DNA from 4 places in the Kitasatospora sp. NPDC005748 genome. Region 1 is predicted to be linked to each of the others. Evidence: riboswitches for the same ligand, from Rfam matches in the RefSeq annotation. Region 1 holds a riboswitch; each other region holds the start of a gene.
The links. A riboswitch is a leader RNA that binds a small molecule or an ion and turns the genes downstream of it on or off. The one in region 1 is predicted to bind cyclic di-AMP.
Positions count from the first base shown of each region.

Region 2: linked by a shared signal. The riboswitch ahead of ABZ495_RS29070 (transglycosylase family protein) and the one ahead of ABZ495_RS16170 (transglycosylase family protein) in region 1 are both predicted to bind cyclic di-AMP.
Region 3: linked by a shared signal. The riboswitch ahead of ABZ495_RS19385 (M23 family metallopeptidase) and the one ahead of ABZ495_RS16170 (transglycosylase family protein) in region 1 are both predicted to bind cyclic di-AMP.
Region 4: linked by a shared signal. The riboswitch ahead of ABZ495_RS14340 (LysM peptidoglycan-binding domain-containing M23 family metallopeptidase) and the one ahead of ABZ495_RS16170 (transglycosylase family protein) in region 1 are both predicted to bind cyclic di-AMP.

Region 1 is NZ_JBEXYD010000018.1:15,601-19,508, forward strand. It holds gene ABZ495_RS16165 (hypothetical protein) at 1-1,836, opposite strand, end outside; cyclic di-AMP (ydaO/yuaA leader) riboswitch at 2,229-2,387, shown strand; gene ABZ495_RS16170 (transglycosylase family protein) at 2,374-3,675, shown strand; gene ABZ495_RS16175 (hypothetical protein) at 3,855-3,908, shown strand, end outside.
Region 2 is NZ_JBEXYD010000054.1:43,902-47,809, forward strand. It holds gene ABZ495_RS29065 (cytochrome P450) at 1-1,230, shown strand, start outside; cyclic di-AMP (ydaO/yuaA leader) riboswitch at 1,505-1,677, shown strand; gene ABZ495_RS29070 (transglycosylase family protein) at 1,682-2,596, shown strand; gene eno (phosphopyruvate hydratase) at 2,852-3,908, shown strand, end outside.
Region 3 is NZ_JBEXYD010000025.1:23,119-27,026, reverse strand. It holds gene ABZ495_RS19395 (alpha/beta hydrolase) at 1-804, opposite strand, end outside; gene ABZ495_RS19390 (YiaA/YiaB family inner membrane protein) at 928-1,218, opposite strand; cyclic di-AMP (ydaO/yuaA leader) riboswitch at 1,463-1,621, shown strand; gene ABZ495_RS19385 (M23 family metallopeptidase) at 1,634-2,494, shown strand; gene ABZ495_RS19380 (hypothetical protein) at 2,566-3,555, opposite strand; gene ABZ495_RS19375 (GNAT family protein) at 3,598-3,908, shown strand, end outside.
Region 4 is NZ_JBEXYD010000015.1:35,503-39,410, reverse strand. It holds gene ABZ495_RS14345 (DUF2470 domain-containing protein) at 1-11, shown strand, start outside; gene ABZ495_RS14340 (LysM peptidoglycan-binding domain-containing M23 family metallopeptidase) at 398-1,453, opposite strand; cyclic di-AMP (ydaO/yuaA leader) riboswitch at 1,458-1,618, opposite strand; gene ABZ495_RS14335 (MFS transporter) at 1,929-3,467, shown strand; gene purB (adenylosuccinate lyase) at 3,475-3,908, opposite strand, start outside.

The DNA of each region.
Region 1 (3,908 bases):
GAGGATGTCGTCCGGCTTGCCGTCCGGGGTGGCCCGGAAGGCGATCCCGGCCCGGCGGTGGCCGGTGAACCGGCTGCGGCTGAAGGTGACCGCCTCCCCGGCGAGTTCGTGGCGTGCGGTGGAGACGCCGTAGTCGCTCTGCCCGGCGGCGTCGATCAGCAGGCCGTCAAAGAGGGTCCCCTTGTCCCGGCCGAGCGAGTGCAGCGCCACTCCCCCGCCGCCATTGCCGTACAGCACGCTCGCGGTGTAGTCGAAGTCGTTGAGGTAGGCGCCGTGCTCGATGCCCCACCCGCCGTTGTGGTAGGCCGCGAACTCGGTGACCACGTGGTGCTGCTGGGCGTTCAGCCAGACGAAGATGCCGTCCCGCAGGTTGTTGTGGGCCAGGCAGCGCTGGAACGTCCAGACCCCCTCGCTGTTCTCCGGCCACTCGAAGCCGGAGGCGCCGTCGGCCCCCTGGACGCCGACGGCCACGCAGTCCAGCGCCTTGCCACCGGTGCCGGCGCCGAGGTTGAAGCCGGTCAGCCGGTAGGCCCGCGGGTTGGGCTCCAGCCGCGTGCGGGAGGCGACGCAGGACTCGTAGACGATGTCGTCGGAGGGCTGCTGCGGGGTGCGGGTGTCCGGCGGGCCGTCCCACCAGTAGGCGTCCTCCCAGGTGTCGTGGCTGATGCAGCTGCGGAAGGTGATGCCGTGGCTGGCGTGCGGGACGAAGGCGTGGCTCCCCGCGTCGCGGACCACCAGGCCCTCGACGACGGTACCCCGGGTGGTGTCGCCCAGCATGTGGAAGTGCAGCCCGTACCGGCCGAGCACCGGGGCGGTCACCGGGGCGCTGCCGTCCGGGCCCTTCCAGGACTCCGCGGTGTCGGTGCGCGGGCCGACCCAGCGCAGCGCCGCGTGCCGCAGGTCGGCCCGGCGGGAGGTGGTGAGGTGGACGTGGGCGCGGCCCTCGGCGGTGCCCTCGATCCGCACGCTGCGGGTCAGGTTGAGCACCTCGGCGCCGACCGTGACGCCCCCTCCGGCGCCGACCCGGGGGTGCGCGTACGTCAGCGGCGCCTCCAGGGTGACGGTGGATCCGCTGACGGACCGGACGACGGCGAGGTCGTAGCGGGTGGAGAAGCCGTCCTCGCCGGGCGGGCCGGTCGGGGTGACGGCCAGTTCGTCGCCGGGCAGCCAACCGGTGGGCGGCGCGGCCAGGCTGACGGTGGTGTCGCCCGCCTCGAGCGCCCGGTCAGCGCGTACCCAGGCGGTCTTGGCCGCGCCGTCCAGCCGCAGGTACCCGGCGCCGGTGACCCAGAGGCCGACGTCGGTGTCGACCACCTTCATGCCGTCCCCCCGGAAGCGCCGCTCGTCGACGGCGGGGAAGCGCACGGTGTGCACGGCGGCGCCCTCGGGGGCGAGCGCGAGGGTGCCGCGGATCTCGACGTTGCCCGCGGCGGCGAGGGTGAGGCTGCGGTCGGCGGCGAAGGTGAGCGCACCGCCCGGCTCGACCAGCAGCGAGCCGATCGCGGCGTCGGTGTCGAGCAGCACCCGGTCGGTGATCCGGACGGCGCTCTGCGGTCCGGGTACCCGGCCGCCCCAGCCGGCCGGGTCCGACCAGGGGCGGCCGCCCTGGTCGGGGGTGGGTGCGGGGGCGGCTCCGGCGGTGGGCTGCCCGGGCGCGCCCGTCCCCTCGGCGGGGGCGCCGTGCCGGTGCTCCGCGGCCGGGTCGGCCGCTCCCGGCCCCGTGGCGGGGTCCTCCGCGGCGGCGACGGGCGCGGAGCGGCCGTCCAGGGAGCGCCGCAGTGCCTCCTCGCCGCCGACCGCCGCGAAGACCGTGCCGACGGCGAGCCAGCGCAGCATCGTCCGCCGGGGCAGGGGAGTTCGGGGCTCGGCGGGCGGGATGTCCGCTCTGCGGTGTTTTGCCCGGCGGTGCGTTCCACGCGGCCGCTCGGCCGGCGCGCCGGCCTCCGGACCCTCGTCCATCGCCATCGCTGCGAAGCCCTCCCCCCAGACGGCCGCGTCGGTCCTGATGCCCTGAAGCATAGGCAGTTGCCGTGACTCCGACGGGCGTTGCTCGAAATCGGTCATTTCTGATCATGGTGGACAGCCATTCAGCACGCTCCTCATAAACTGTGATGACCGTCACACATGTTTGCGGTATGAACTTAAGTCTGCTTAACGTGCTCCCCGTTCGTGGCCACACGGACCCAGCCCACCCGCAACGCCGAGTCCTGCCGTCGGGTGCGCTGGCAGCGCAGAACGCACCACGGCAGGAGCGGGGGAACCACAGGTAAGTCGCCCGGGACCGGTTCGTACCGGTTCGGGGCTAGGGGTGAAGCCGCGTCCACAGCGCGGCCGGGCAACTCCAGCCCGAATCCGACAGCTCACCTCGCAGGCGTGGGAGAGGACCGCGTCACCATGCTGCCCACCAACGGCACCCGCCTGTCCGGCCGCACCCGCCGAGCGATCGCCACCCTCGGCGTCGTCGGCATCGGCCTCACCGTCCCCTGCCTCACCGCCGGCTCCGCCTCGGCCGCCTCCGTCGCCACCTGGGACAAGGTCGCCCAGTGCGAGAGCACCGGCAACTGGAGCATCAACACCGGCAACGGTTTCTACGGCGGCCTCCAGTTCACCAACTCCACCTGGGCGGCGTTCGGCGGCACCAGCTACGCCGCGCGTGCCGACCTCGCAACCAAGGACCAGCAGATCGCGGTCGCCGAGAAGGTGCTCGCCGTCCAGGGCCCCGGCGCCTGGCCCGTCTGCTCCGTCCAGGCCGGTCTGACCAAGGGCGGCACCCCGGCCGCCGTCGACACCGCGACCGCCGCCAAGCCGGCCGCCCCGAAGGCCACCCCGGCCCCGGCGCAGACCCCCGCCCCCGCCGCCAAGCCGGCCGCGCCCAAGGCCGCCCCGAAGGCCGCCGAGACCCCGGCCGCCGACTCCGCCCAGCAGTCGCAGGGCCGGAACTGGCAGCAGTACCGTCAGGACGCGCAGGCCTCCTCCGACTACACCGTGGTCGCGGGCGACTGGCTCTCCTCGATCGCCGACAAGAACAACGTCCAGGGCGGCTGGGAGCGGCTCTACGAGCTCAACCGCGGCACCCTCGGCGACGGCCCGCACGTCATCTACCCGGGCCAGCACCTGAGCCTGGGCGACCGCGCGAAGACCCGGGCCTCGGACGAGTCCGGCCAGGGCTTCGACTGGTTCAACCGCTCCTCGGGCGCCACCGGCAAGGCCGACGGCTCCACCGCGACCGCCACCAAGCCGGCCGCGCAGACCCAGGCTCCGGCCGCCAAGCCCGCCGCCCAGGCGTCGGCCGAGGCGCCGGCCCAGGCCGCCACCGGCAGCATGGCCGCCGCGGTCTCCTTCGCCCAGTCGAAGGTCGGCCAGGCCTACGTCTACGGCGGCACCGGCAACGGCGGTTGGGACTGCTCCGGCCTGACCCAGGCCGCACTGCGCGCCGCGGGCGTCTCCGTCCCGCGGGTCGCCGCCGACCAGGCCGCCGCCAGCACCCACGTCTCGCTGGACGCCCTCAAGGCCGGCGACCTGCTGTTCTGGTCCAACAACGGCCAGGACTCGGGCGTCTACCACGTCGCGCTCTACATCGGCGACGGCAAGTACGTCGAGGCCGCCAACCCGAGCGTGGGCGTGCGGACCCAGACCATCGCCAACTGGGCCCCGGACTTCGCCGGCCGGGTCTGATCCCGCCCGCGGTCCGCACGCGGTCCGCGCCACCCGCCGCAGCCCCCGGGGAGAGTCTGGTCGCTCCTCCCCGGGGGCTCCGGCACGCCCGCGCGCGGGACGGCCCGGGCCCGGGCCCGGGCATGGCCGAACCCGGGCCCGGCGGGCATGCTGCTGCTCTGCACCCGAGGAGGAGTCACATGGCCCAGGTCACCGTCACGCTCGACGCCAATCTCGCGATCGACGCGATGATG
Region 2 (3,908 bases), on a different contig from region 1:
GAGTTCGCCGCCGACCCGTACCCGGCGTACGCGTGGCTGCGGGAGCACGAACCGGTGCACCGCACCACCCTGCCGAGCGGGGTCGAGGCCTGGCTGGTGACCAGGTACGCGGACGCCCGGCAGGCGCTCGCCGACAGCCGGCTCTCGAAGGACCCGGCCCACCACAGCGGGCACGCCCACCGCAGCGGCCGGGTCGGCATCCCCGGCGAGCGCCAGGCCAATCTGATGACCCACCTGCTGAACATCGACCCGCCGGACCACACCCGGCTGCGCCGGCTGGTCTCGAAGGCGTTCACGCCGCGCCGGGTGGCGGAGTTCGAGCCCCGGGTGCAGCAGCTCACCGACCGGCTGATCGACGGCTTCGCGGAGCGCGGCTCGGCGGACCTGATCCACGAGTTCGCCTTCCCGCTGCCGATCTACGCGATCTGCGACCTGCTCGGCGTGCCGGCCGAGGACCAGGACGACTTCCGGGACTGGGCGGGCATGATGATCCGCCATGGCAGCGGGCAGCGCGGCGGGGTGGGACGCGCCGTCAAGCGGATGCGCGCCTACCTGGCGGAGCTGATCCACCGCAAGCGGGCCGATCCCGGCGACGACCTCATCTCGGGGCTGATCCGGGCAAGCGACCACGGTGAGCACCTGACCGAGAACGAGGCCGCGGCGATGGCCTTCATCCTCCTCTTCGCCGGGTTCGAGACGACCGTGAACCTGATCGGCAATGGCACCTACGCCCTGCTGCGCAACCCCGGGCAGCGGGCGCTGCTCCAGGACTCGATCGCCCGCGGCGAGACCGCGCTGCTGGAGACCGGTATCGAGGAACTCCTGCGCTACGACGGGCCGGTGGAGCTCGCCACCTGGCGGTTCGCGACCAGCCCGCTGACCATCGGCGGCGTGGACATCCCGGTCGGCGATCCGGTGCTGGTGGTGCTCGCGGCGGCGGACCGGGACCCGGCACGGTTCGCCGACGAGAACACCCTCGACCTGGCCCGGACGGACAACCCGCACCTCGGCTTCGGGCACGGCATCCACTACTGCATCGGTGCTCCGCTGGCCCGGTTGGAGGGGCGCGCGGCGCTCACCACCCTGCTCACCCGGTTGCCCGATCTGCGACTCGCCGCTAGCCCGGAGGAGCTCCGCTGGCGTGGTGGCCTGATCATGCGTGGGCTGCGCGATCTCCCGGTGGAATTCACCCCAGAGAAGCCCTCCGCGGCACCGGTGGACGGGCTCTGAGCAAATCCGTCCGGCGCCCCCCGGCGGTGCCTCGATCTCGTCGCGCCGAGACCCCGACACGCTGACGGGATGTCGCCGACACGCTCTGGCAGCGGGTATGAATCTGCATCAAACCGGACATAGCCCTGTCGTTGGTAGGCGATCGGCCACGCGCCGTAATTTATGTGTGATACCTGCGATATGAGCTTGTTATTGATGTGAGGATCTGTCTACCCTCCCTGGAGTTCGCAGCTGCGGACCTCGTGCGCGGAACGCCGAATCCTGCCCGCCGCGTTACGGGAAACCGACCAGAACCCTTGGGCAGGGGCGGGGGAACCAGGTTTGTTGCCGTCCCCCACGGCTTGGGGTGAAGCCGCCCGCGCGGGCAGAAGGCGTCCGCGTCGTGCGGCCGGGCCACCTCCCGGTCCGAACCCGACAGCTCACCTCGCAGGCGTGCGGAGAGGACTTCCCCATGCTCTTCGTCGGAACCGGCCGTCACCGTCGTCGCACCCAGACCGAGAAGGCCATCGCCGTTGCCGGCGTGGCCGGTGTCGGACTCGCCCTGCCGCTCCTCACCGCCACCGGCGCTTCGGCCGCCCCGGCCTCGACCTGGGACGCGGTCGCCCAGTGCGAGAGCGGCGGCAACTGGGGCATCAACACCGGCAACGGCTTCTACGGCGGCCTCCAGTTCACCTCCAGCACCTGGAAGGCGTTCGGCGGCACCTCGTACGCGCCGCAGGCCCACCAGGCCAGCCGGGCGCAGCAGATCTCGGTCGCCGAGAAGGTCCTCGCCTCGCAGGGGCCGGGCGCCTGGCCGGTCTGCTCCCAGAAGGCGGGCCTGGCCAAGGGTGGGGCCGCGGCCTCGGTCGACACCTCCTCGGACGCCGAGCCGACGGCCGCCGCCAAGCCGGCCCAGTCGAAGCCGGCGCAGAAGCCCGCCCAGAAGCCGGCCCAGCAGCAGGCCCCGAAGCCCGCCGCCCAGCAGCCCGCCCAGCAGGACGACCGGGCTCCGGGCTTCGCCGGCCAGCCCGGCTGGGACGCCGACGCGAAGGTCTTCTGGTACCAGAGTGACGGCGCCTGGTACTGGACCAGCCACCAGAGCGTCTACCAGCAGTACGCCGGTCAGCAGGCCGCCCAGCAGACGAGCGGGTACGCGGGCCAGGACAGCCGCCCCGCCGCCGCCCACGGCGCCCCGGCCGCGGCCGCTCCCGCCGCCCAGCAGCGCACCGGGCACGGCTACACCGTCCAGTCCGGTGACACCCTGTCGACGATCGCCGCCGCCCAGGGCGTCGAGGGCGGCTGGCAGACGCTGTACGACGGCAACCGCGGCACCGTCGGCACCGACCCCAACCTGATCCTCCCGGGCCAGCAGCTCGACCTCGGCTGACCGCCCGTGTGGTGACTCCCCGTGCGGTGACGCCACGAAGGGGGCCGGTTCGGCCCCCTTCGTCCGCATCCGGCCGCATTTCGTGGGACAACCAGGTGAACTACCGGTGGGTAGCCCGGCCACACGCTGAGACGGGACCGAGGTCGACGTGGTCCCGGGAGCCCGTGCGGTTAGGCTCTGGTCGTAACGACTCCGCAACCATCCGGCCGACAGCACCCATCGTCAGCCGAACCTGCTTCCGCTAGGAGATGCCTCGTGCCGTCCATCGATGTCGTCGTAGCCCGTGAGATTCTCGACTCGCGTGGCAACCCCACGGTCGAGGTCGAGGTCGGCCTCGACGACGGCAGCACCGGCCGTGCCGCTGTCCCGTCGGGTGCCTCCACCGGTGCCTTCGAGGCGCTGGAGCTTCGCGACGGTGACAAGAACCGCTACTTCGGCAAGGGCGTGGAGAAGGCCGTCCTGGCCGTCATCGAGCAGATCGGCCCCGAGCTGGTCGGCTACGACGCCACCGAGCAGCGCCTGATCGACCAGGCCATGCTCGACCTGGACGCCACGCCGGACAAGTCCTCGCTCGGCGCCAACGCGATCCTGGGCGTCTCGCTCGCCGTGGCGCACGCCGCCTCCGAGGCCAGCGACCTGCCGCTGTTCCGCTACCTGGGCGGCCCGAACGCCCACGTCCTGCCCGTCCCGATGATGAACATCCTCAACGGTGGCTCGCACGCGGACTCCAACGTCGACATCCAGGAGTTCATGATCGCTCCGATCGGCGCGGAGTCCTTCTCCGAGGCCGTCCGCTGGGGCGTCGAGGTCTACCACACCCTCAAGGGCGTGCTGAAGGAGCGCGGCCTGTCCACCGGCCTCGGCGACGAGGGCGGCTTCGCGCCGAACCTGGACAGCAACCGCGAGGCCCTGGACCTCATCACCGAGGCCATCCAGAAGGCCGGTTACGTGCCCGGCCGGGACATCGCGCTCGCCCTGGACGTCGCCGCCTCCGAGTTCTACCAGGACGGTGCCTACCAGTTCGAGGGCAAGGCGCTCTCCGCCGCCGAGCTCATCGAGTACTACGCCGAGCTCGTCGCCGCGTACCCGCTGGTCTCCATCGAGGACCCGCTGGACGAGTCGGACTGGGACGGCTGGAAGGCCATGACCGTCAAGCTGGGCGACAAGGTCCAGCTGGTCGGCGACGACCTGTTCGTCACCAACCCGGCCCGCCTGGCCAAGGGCATCGAGACCGGCACCGCCAACGCGCTGCTGGTCAAGGTGAACCAGATCGGCTCGCTGACCGAGACCCTGGACGCCGTCGAGCTGGCCC
Region 3 (3,908 bases), on a different contig from region 1:
CAGCAGGGCGTCGGCGGTGGCCTGCGGCCGGTCGGCCATCGGGTAGTGCCCGGAGCCCTCGATCATCACCTTGCGGCCGTTCAGCGCGGCGGCCTGCCGGTCGGCGACCAGCTGGGGGTCGGGGAAGTCGGGGTCCTTGGTGCCCATCAGGACCAGCGCCGGGCAGCTCACGGCGGCGGTCCAGCCGTTCGGCGCGGAGTCCCCGCGCACGTAGCCCCGGGTGGCCTGCTTGCGGCCCGGCGTGCGCATCGCGGCGACCAGTCCGTCCACGTAGGCGTCGAAGTCGGCCGGCTTGGGGCCGGGGTACGCCATCTTGCGGTGGTAGAGGCCCCAGGACGCGGGCGAGTGCACCAGCAGGACGCCCATCACGCCGAACATCGCGCGCTGCAGCGCGTTCGGCGGCGGGTTCTCGACGAAGGCGTCCACCAGGACGATCCCGGCGACCCGTTCCGGCGCGTCCCCGGCCACCTTGACCACCGTCGCACCGGCGTAGGAGTTGCCGACCAGCGTGGCGCGGTCGATGCCGAGGTGGTCCAGCAGGGCGAGGACGTCGGTGGCGATCGCGGCCGGCGTGTAGTCGTCCCAGGCGATCGAGGACTCGCCGAAGCCGCGCAGGTCCAGGGTGATCACCCGGTGGCCCGCGGCCACCAGCAGCGGGCGCAGGTGCCGGTACGCGGCACGGCTGTCGAGCATCCCGGGGAGCAGGACGAGGGGGGCGCCGTCGCCCTGCTCGGTGTCGTCGAAGGCCAGCCGGCCGCCGGGGAGGTCGAGGTACTGGGTGCTGGGGGTGAAGGTGCCGGGCATGGGGGCCTCCTCGGTCCGCGGGGCTGCCGGCGTTGCGCCGATAGCCATAAAGCTAAGGCTAATAGCCTTAGCCGTCAAGCCCTCGACCGGTCGGACCCCCGGGGGCGGCCCCGGTACCGCGGCTCAGACCCCCTCCACCTTGAACGGGTCGTGCTCGGCGAGCAGCTTCTCCAGCCGCGCCTGGTCCACCCGGGTGACGATCTCGTTGGTCTCCTGCCGGTCCCGGATCACCTTGGCCAGGGTGAAGGCGGAGGTGACGGTGTAGAGCAGGCCGACCGCGAGGAAGGCGCGGGTCCAGCCGCCGACCGGCAGATAGGCGATGCCGACGGCGAGGGCGCCGCCGGAGAGGGCGAAGGAGAGGACGGCCTGGAGGTGGTACGCGGCCGTGGTGCGTGACTGCATCGGTGCGTTCATGGCGCCAGGATGGCCGCGCCGGGAGTGCCGCACATGAGTAGGAGTACTCAAGTGGGGGACCGTTCGTTGACGTCCCCTCACGTTCGGTGGTGTCAGTTGCCGTCGATCCGCCCAAATCGCCCATCAGGTCACGTACCGCCCGGGTAGTATCCGGTTGTCCCGAACGGACGGCTTGGAATCAGAGGCTCCTAGGATTAACGTTTGATAACGCAGCGCGGTTCGTAACGCCGTACCCAGACGGCACCGTGCGCCGTCGCCTAATCCCGCCGGCCGGCCTCCGGGCAGGCCAGGGAGCCGGGGAACCATGTTCCTTGGGGTGAATCGGCCGGGCCCAGGCCCAGCCGTAGGAGACCTTCCTGCTCCGAACCCGTCAGCTAACCCGGTAGGCGCGAAGGAAGGAAAGGAGCGCGCCTCCGTGGCGTCGTCGCACTCTCCGGCACACCTGCCCGGCTCCCCCGCCGGCACCCAGCTGCTCGACCACCCCTGGCCGCCCGCCCACCCGGGCGAGTTCGGCGGGTCCGGCGCCGAGACCGGGCCGCAGGCCCCCGACAGCAACCGGCACCGGATGCCCCGTCAGACCCGCGGCACCGCCCCGCTGCTCGGCGTCACCGCCGTGGCCGCCACCCTCGGTGCGACCGGCTTCGCCTCCGCCACCCCGGCCGCCGCCCCCGCCGTCGAGGTCCCGGACGAGACCCCGGTCGCGCTCGCCGCGGACCCGGGCCTCGCGCTCGCCGCCCGGATCCAGCAGCAGGCCGACAGCCAGCGCACCGCCGCCGAGGAGGGCGCCCGCCTGCAGGCCGCCAAGGAGGCCGAGGTCAAGCGCGCGGCCCAGCAGCAGGAGGCCAAGCGGGCCGCGGAGGAGGCCGAAAAGGCCAAGCTCGCCGCCATCGAGCTGCCGGTGCGCGACTACCACCTCTCGGCCCACTACGGCCAGAGCGCCTCCTACTGGGCCCACCTGCACACCGGCCTGGACTTCGCCGCCGACACCGGCACCCCGGTCTACGCGGTCGGCCAGGGCACCATCACCTCGGCCGGCTGGGCCGGGTCGTACGGCTACCGGATCGTCGAGACGCTGCCCGACGGCACCGAGATCTGGTACTGCCACCTCTCCTCGATCATCAAGGGCTCCGGCAAGGTCGTCCCCGGCCAGCAGCTCGGCAAGGTGGGGGCCACCGGCAACGTCACCGGCCCGCACCTGCACCTGGAGGTCCGCCCCGGCGGCGGTGCCCCGGTCGACCCGGAGAGCTGGTTCGAGCAGCGCGGCGTGACCCCCTGACCGGCGTCACCTTCTGACAGCCCGCCGCGGTGCCCCGGTCGTCGTCACGACGGCCGGGGCACCGTCGCGTCTCAGGCCCCGGCGGCCGCGCCGGCCCCGTCCGGCCGGTCGGCGGACCCGTGCACGTGCCCGTCCCCGGGCGCGTAGCCGTACTCGTCCCCGTACTCCCCGGCCTCCTCCGCCTCGCCGGGTGCCCCGGGCAGCTGCGCCAGGTACGCGTCGATCTCCTCCTGGCCCGGCTCCGGGGCCAGCTCCGGGAACTCCTCCACCAGCAGCCGCGGCAGCCCCGGCACCGTCCACTCGCCGAAGAGGTCCAGCGCGGCCTCGACGGCGGCCTCCTCGAACGCCCCGAAGTCCCCGGCCAGCTCGTCGGGCATCGGCCGGCCCTGCGCGGTGAGCTCCTCCAGGTTGCGGTAGCTGCGCCGCATCAGCCCCTGCTCCAGCAGCCGCCGGGCACCGTCGGTGGCCATCCCGACGCTGAGCGGCCGGGCGCCGTCCCAGCCCCCGTCGTCCACCGGGTCCAGCGCACCCGTCGCCTCCAGCCGCTCGTAGGCGGCCGCCCGGTCCTCCGGCGCCAGCTCCCGGAACGCCTCCAGCCAGGCCCGGACCGCCGCCCCGTCGGCCGGGTCCACCCCGTCCGCGCGCAGCAGCAGCGTGTACAGCCGGGGCCAGGTCACCAGGTCGGCGCGGCGCAGCAGCCCGGCGGCCACCTCGCCCTGCCACTCGGCCTCCGCGTGCAGCCGCTCCTGCCGCTTGGCGTTCAGCCGCTTCGCCGCCCGCTGGTGGTCGATCAGCAGCCGCACCGCGGCGCCGTACGCCAGCGGGTCCTGCTCCGGCGCGGGCTGGACGTACAGGTAGAGCCGCTCGTACAGCAGTTGTTCCACGGCGTCCGAGGTCAGCTCCGGCCAGCCGTCACGCATCCTGCCCTCACCCAGCTCCAGCAGCGCCAGCACCGCCCGCACCGGCGCCTCGGCCACCGGCGGGTGGCCGTGCGCCTGCGCCCAGGCGAGCAGTTCGGCGGCTTTGGTGCGCGGGGCGAGCCGCAGGTCTTCTTCTTCCATGTCACGTAAGGTAACCGGAAAGCCCGGGTAGGGTCGGCAGGCATGGTCCCCGTCCGACTCACCGGCCCCCGCCTGGCCATCCGCGAGTTCCACCACAGCGCCGCCGACGTCGACGCCCTGTACGCGGTGTTCGGCGACCGGGAGGCCACCCGCTACCTCCCGTTCGAGCCGCGTGACCGCGAGGACTGCGCCGACCAGATCGAGCAGTACCTGGAGGAGGCGCAGCAGGACGAGCGGACGGTCTACCGGCTGGCCGTCACCCGCCGCGCCGACGCGGACGCCCCGTCCCGCGCCGTCCCGATCGGCAACGCCGCCCTCACGCTCGGCGGCCACCGCAGCGCCGACCTCGGCTA
Region 4 (3,908 bases), on a different contig from region 1:
ACCGGTCCTGACCCCCGCCGGGGCAGCCCATTCCTTTCACCGCGACCGCCGACCGAGAATTGACGGCCCGTCCGACCGCGGACGGGCCGTCGGCACATCCCGGAAGGCCCCCCAGGAAGGCTTTCCGGAAAGGCTTTCGGAAGGCCTTCCGCACGACGGAACCGACCACTCGGAAGCGCCGGATGGAAACCCTGATCGTGGGGGGGCACCTGCCTGTCAGAAGGGCACGAAAAAGGCCGGCCCGGCTCGCGAAGGAAATTCGCGAGCCGGGCCGGCCAGGGCGTGTCCCGCGCCCATGATCCGCTGACGGTGCGGCGACCACCCGGTCGAGCGGTCACCCGACATGACCATCCCGGGAGGTCGTACGCCCCGCACCCAGCGGAAGTCCGACCTCAGGTCAGAGGGAGACGCCGTGCGCCCGCAGGTAGGCGATCGGGTCGATGTCCGAGCCGTACTCCGAGCCGGTGCGGATCTCGAAGTGCAGGTGCGGGCCGGTCACGTTGCCGGTGGCACCCGAGAGGCCGATCTGCTGGCCGGCGGTGACGGTCTGACCGATCTTCACACCGATCGAGGACAGGTGCGCGTACTCGGCGTAGTGGCCGTCGGCGAGCTTGATCTCGACCTCGTTGCCGTAGGCGCCGCCGTTGCCGGCCTTCACCACGGTGCCGGCGCCGACGGCGCGCAGCGGGGTGCCGGTGGAGGCGACGAAGTCGGCACCGGTGTGGTGACCGGAGGCCCACATCGAGCCGGCCACGCCGTAGGCGGTGCCGAGCTTCGGGTTGGCGAGGGGGGCGACGAAGCCCGAGGTGCTGGCCACGGCGGCCGGCGCGGCGGGAGCGGCCGGAGCGGCCGGCTTCGCGGCGGGGGCGGCCGGCTTGGCGGCGGGGGCGGCCGGCTTGGCAGCCGGGGCCTCGGCGGGCTTGGCGGCCTGGACCGGCTTCGGGGCGGCGTGCTGGGCAGCCGGCTTCTGCGCGTCCTGCGAGACCTGCGGCTTGGCGGCCGGGGCGGCGGGCTTGGCGGCCTCGGCGGCAGCCGGAGCGGCGGCGGCCTTGGCACCCAGCGCGAGCTGCTGACCCGGGAAGATGAGGTTCGGGTTGGCACCGACGACCGAGCGGTTGTGGTCGTAGAGGGCCTTCCAGCCACCCTCGACCTGCTTGGCGTCGGCGATCTTCGACAGGGTGTCCCCGCCGACGACCTTGTAGCTCTCCTCGGCCGGCGCGGCGGCCGGCTTGGCGGCCTCGGCGGCCGGCTTGGCGGCAGCGGCCGGCGCGGCGTCGACGCTGGTGGCGCCGGTCCAGGTGGAGGTCTGCGCGGGCTTGGCGGCCGGAGCGGTGTGGGCCTGGGCGCTGATGGTGGTCACCAGCGGGAGGGCGAAAGCGGCGCCGGTCACGGCGGTGGCGATGCCGATGCGGGCGGCGCGGGGCAGGGTGATACGACGAGCCTGTGCGGGCATGGCGAACTGTCCTCTCCGACGCCTGCGAGGTGAGCTGTCGGGTTCGGGCTGGAGTTGCCCGGCCGCATAGCGCGGCTTCACCCCAAGCCGGACCGTGAATTCCGGTCCGGCGACTTACCTTTGGGTCCCCCGCTCCTGCCGTACAGAGTTCGGTTCGTACCACCGGGCAGCGGCAGGACTAGGCGTTCCACCCGGTGGCCACCCGGTCCAATGCCGGGCGGTCGCTGAACTAAAACTCATCCGCCCGGGCGAAGCAATGTCGATCTCTTGAATCGACAACCACTACCGGGAAGGCCGTGACACTCCGAATGATCGGCTGCACAGTATGTGCACAATCGATTCACCGCGTGCCACTGATCCACGACGCTCCGCCGATTTCGGTGTCCGTACGCATGCGATCACCTACGGAAAGCCATCCGCCGACACACCCCCGGTGACCCTTGTCACGTCGCGTCCCGGAGCGCAGGATCAGGCGGTGGCCACCTCCGAGGCCGGCACCCTGCGCCTGGGCACCGCGCAGGGCCGCTGGGTACTACTGGCGACGGTGCTCGGCTCCAGCATGGCGATGCTCGACGGCACCGTCGTCAACGTCGCACTGCCCCGGATCGGCACCGATCTCGGCGCTCCGCTCGCCGCCCTGCAATGGACGCTCAACGCCTATCTGCTCACCCTGGCCGGCCTGATCCTGCTCGGCGGCGCGCTCGGTGACCGCTACGGCCGGCGCCGCGTCTTCCTGATCGGCGTGCTCTGGTTCGCCGCCGCCTCGGCGGCCTGCGCCGCGGCCCCCACCATCGAGGTGCTGGTCGCCGCCCGCGCGGTGCAGGGCGTCGGCGGGGCGCTGCTCACCCCCGGCTCGCTGGCGATGCTCCAGGCGGTGTTCCACCCTGACGACCGCTCGGCGGCGGTCGGCCTCTGGTCCGGCCTCGGCGGGGTGTCCGCCGCGATCGGCCCGTTCCTCGGCGGCTGGCTGGTGGACGGCCCCGGCTGGCGGTGGATCTTCCTGTTGAACGTCCCGCTCGCCGCCCTGGTGGTCGCGGTGGCCTCCCGGCACGTCCCGGAGAGCCGGGACGAGAGCGCGACCGGCCGGTTCGACGTCCTCGGCGCGGCGCTGGCCGCGCTCGCGCTGGGCTCGGTCACCTACGCGCTGACCGCGGCGGGCGACGGGCTCTCGGCCGTGGTGTGGGTGTCCGGCGCGGCCGGCCTGCTGCTGGGCACGGCCTTCGTGGTGGTCGAACGCCGCGTCCCGGAGCCGATGCTGCCGCTCGGCCTCTTCTCCTCCCGCCTGTTCACCGCGGTGAACCTGGTCACCCTCTGCGTCTACGCGGCGTTCAGCGGCGTCTTCTTCCTCCTGGTCGTCCAGCTGCAGATCGTCTCCGGCTTCTCCCCACTGGTCTCCGGGCTCGCCCTGCTGCCGATCACCGTGCTGATGCTCACGCTGTCCGCCCGGGCCGGCCGGCTCGGCAAGCGGATCGGCCCGCGCCTCCCGCTCACCGTGGGGCCGCTGCTCTGCGCGACGGGGGTCCTGCTGATGCTGCGGATCGGCTCCGACGCCTCGTACTGGACGGACGTGCTGCCGGCCGCCACCGTGATGGGCTGCGGGATGGTCCTGCTGGTCGCGCCGCTGACCGCGACGGTGCTCGCGGCGGTGGAGGTCCGGCATGCCGGGATCGCCAGCGGCGTCAACAACGCCGCCGCCCGCGCGGCCGGGCTGCTCGCGGTGGCCGCCCTGCCGGCGCTGGCCGGGCTCAGCGGCGAGGCCTACCGGGTGCCGGCCGCGGTGGACTCCGCCTTCCGGACCGCGATGCTGATCTGCGCCGGGCTGCTGGTCACCGGCGCGGTGACGGCGTTCACCACCGTCCGGGGCAATGTGCTGGCCCCCGAGGACCACCCGGTCGCCGAGCCGGACTGCACCTACGCCTGCGGCACCGCCCCTCCGCTGGATCCGGGCCATGCCGCCGCCGGACACGGCGAAGGCCCCGCCACCGGATCGGCGGCGGGGCCCACGAAGGCCTGAGGCAACGTCAGAGGATGTCACCCGGGCCGTACTTGGCGGCCTCGGGGTAGGCGGCCGCGACGGCCTCGACCTGGCGGACCACCTCGGCGACCTGGGCACCGGCCGCGCCGGTGAAGGAGAGCCGGTCGGCCAGCAGCGCGTCCAGCCCGGCCCGGTCCAGCGGGATCCGCGCGTCCGCCGCCAGCCGGTCCAGCAGCTCGTTCTCCCGCGCGCCGGCCCGCATCGCCAGCGCCGAGGCGACGGCGTGCTCCTTGATGACCTCGTGTCCGGTCTCCCGGCCGACGCCCGCCCGCACCGCGCCCATCAGCACCTTGGTGGTGGCCAGGAACGGCAGGTAGCGGTCCAGCTCGGCCTCGATCACGGCGGGGAAGGCGCCGAACTCGTCGAGGACGGTCAGGAAGGTCTCCAGCAGGCCGTCGAAGGCGAAGAAGGCGTCCGGCA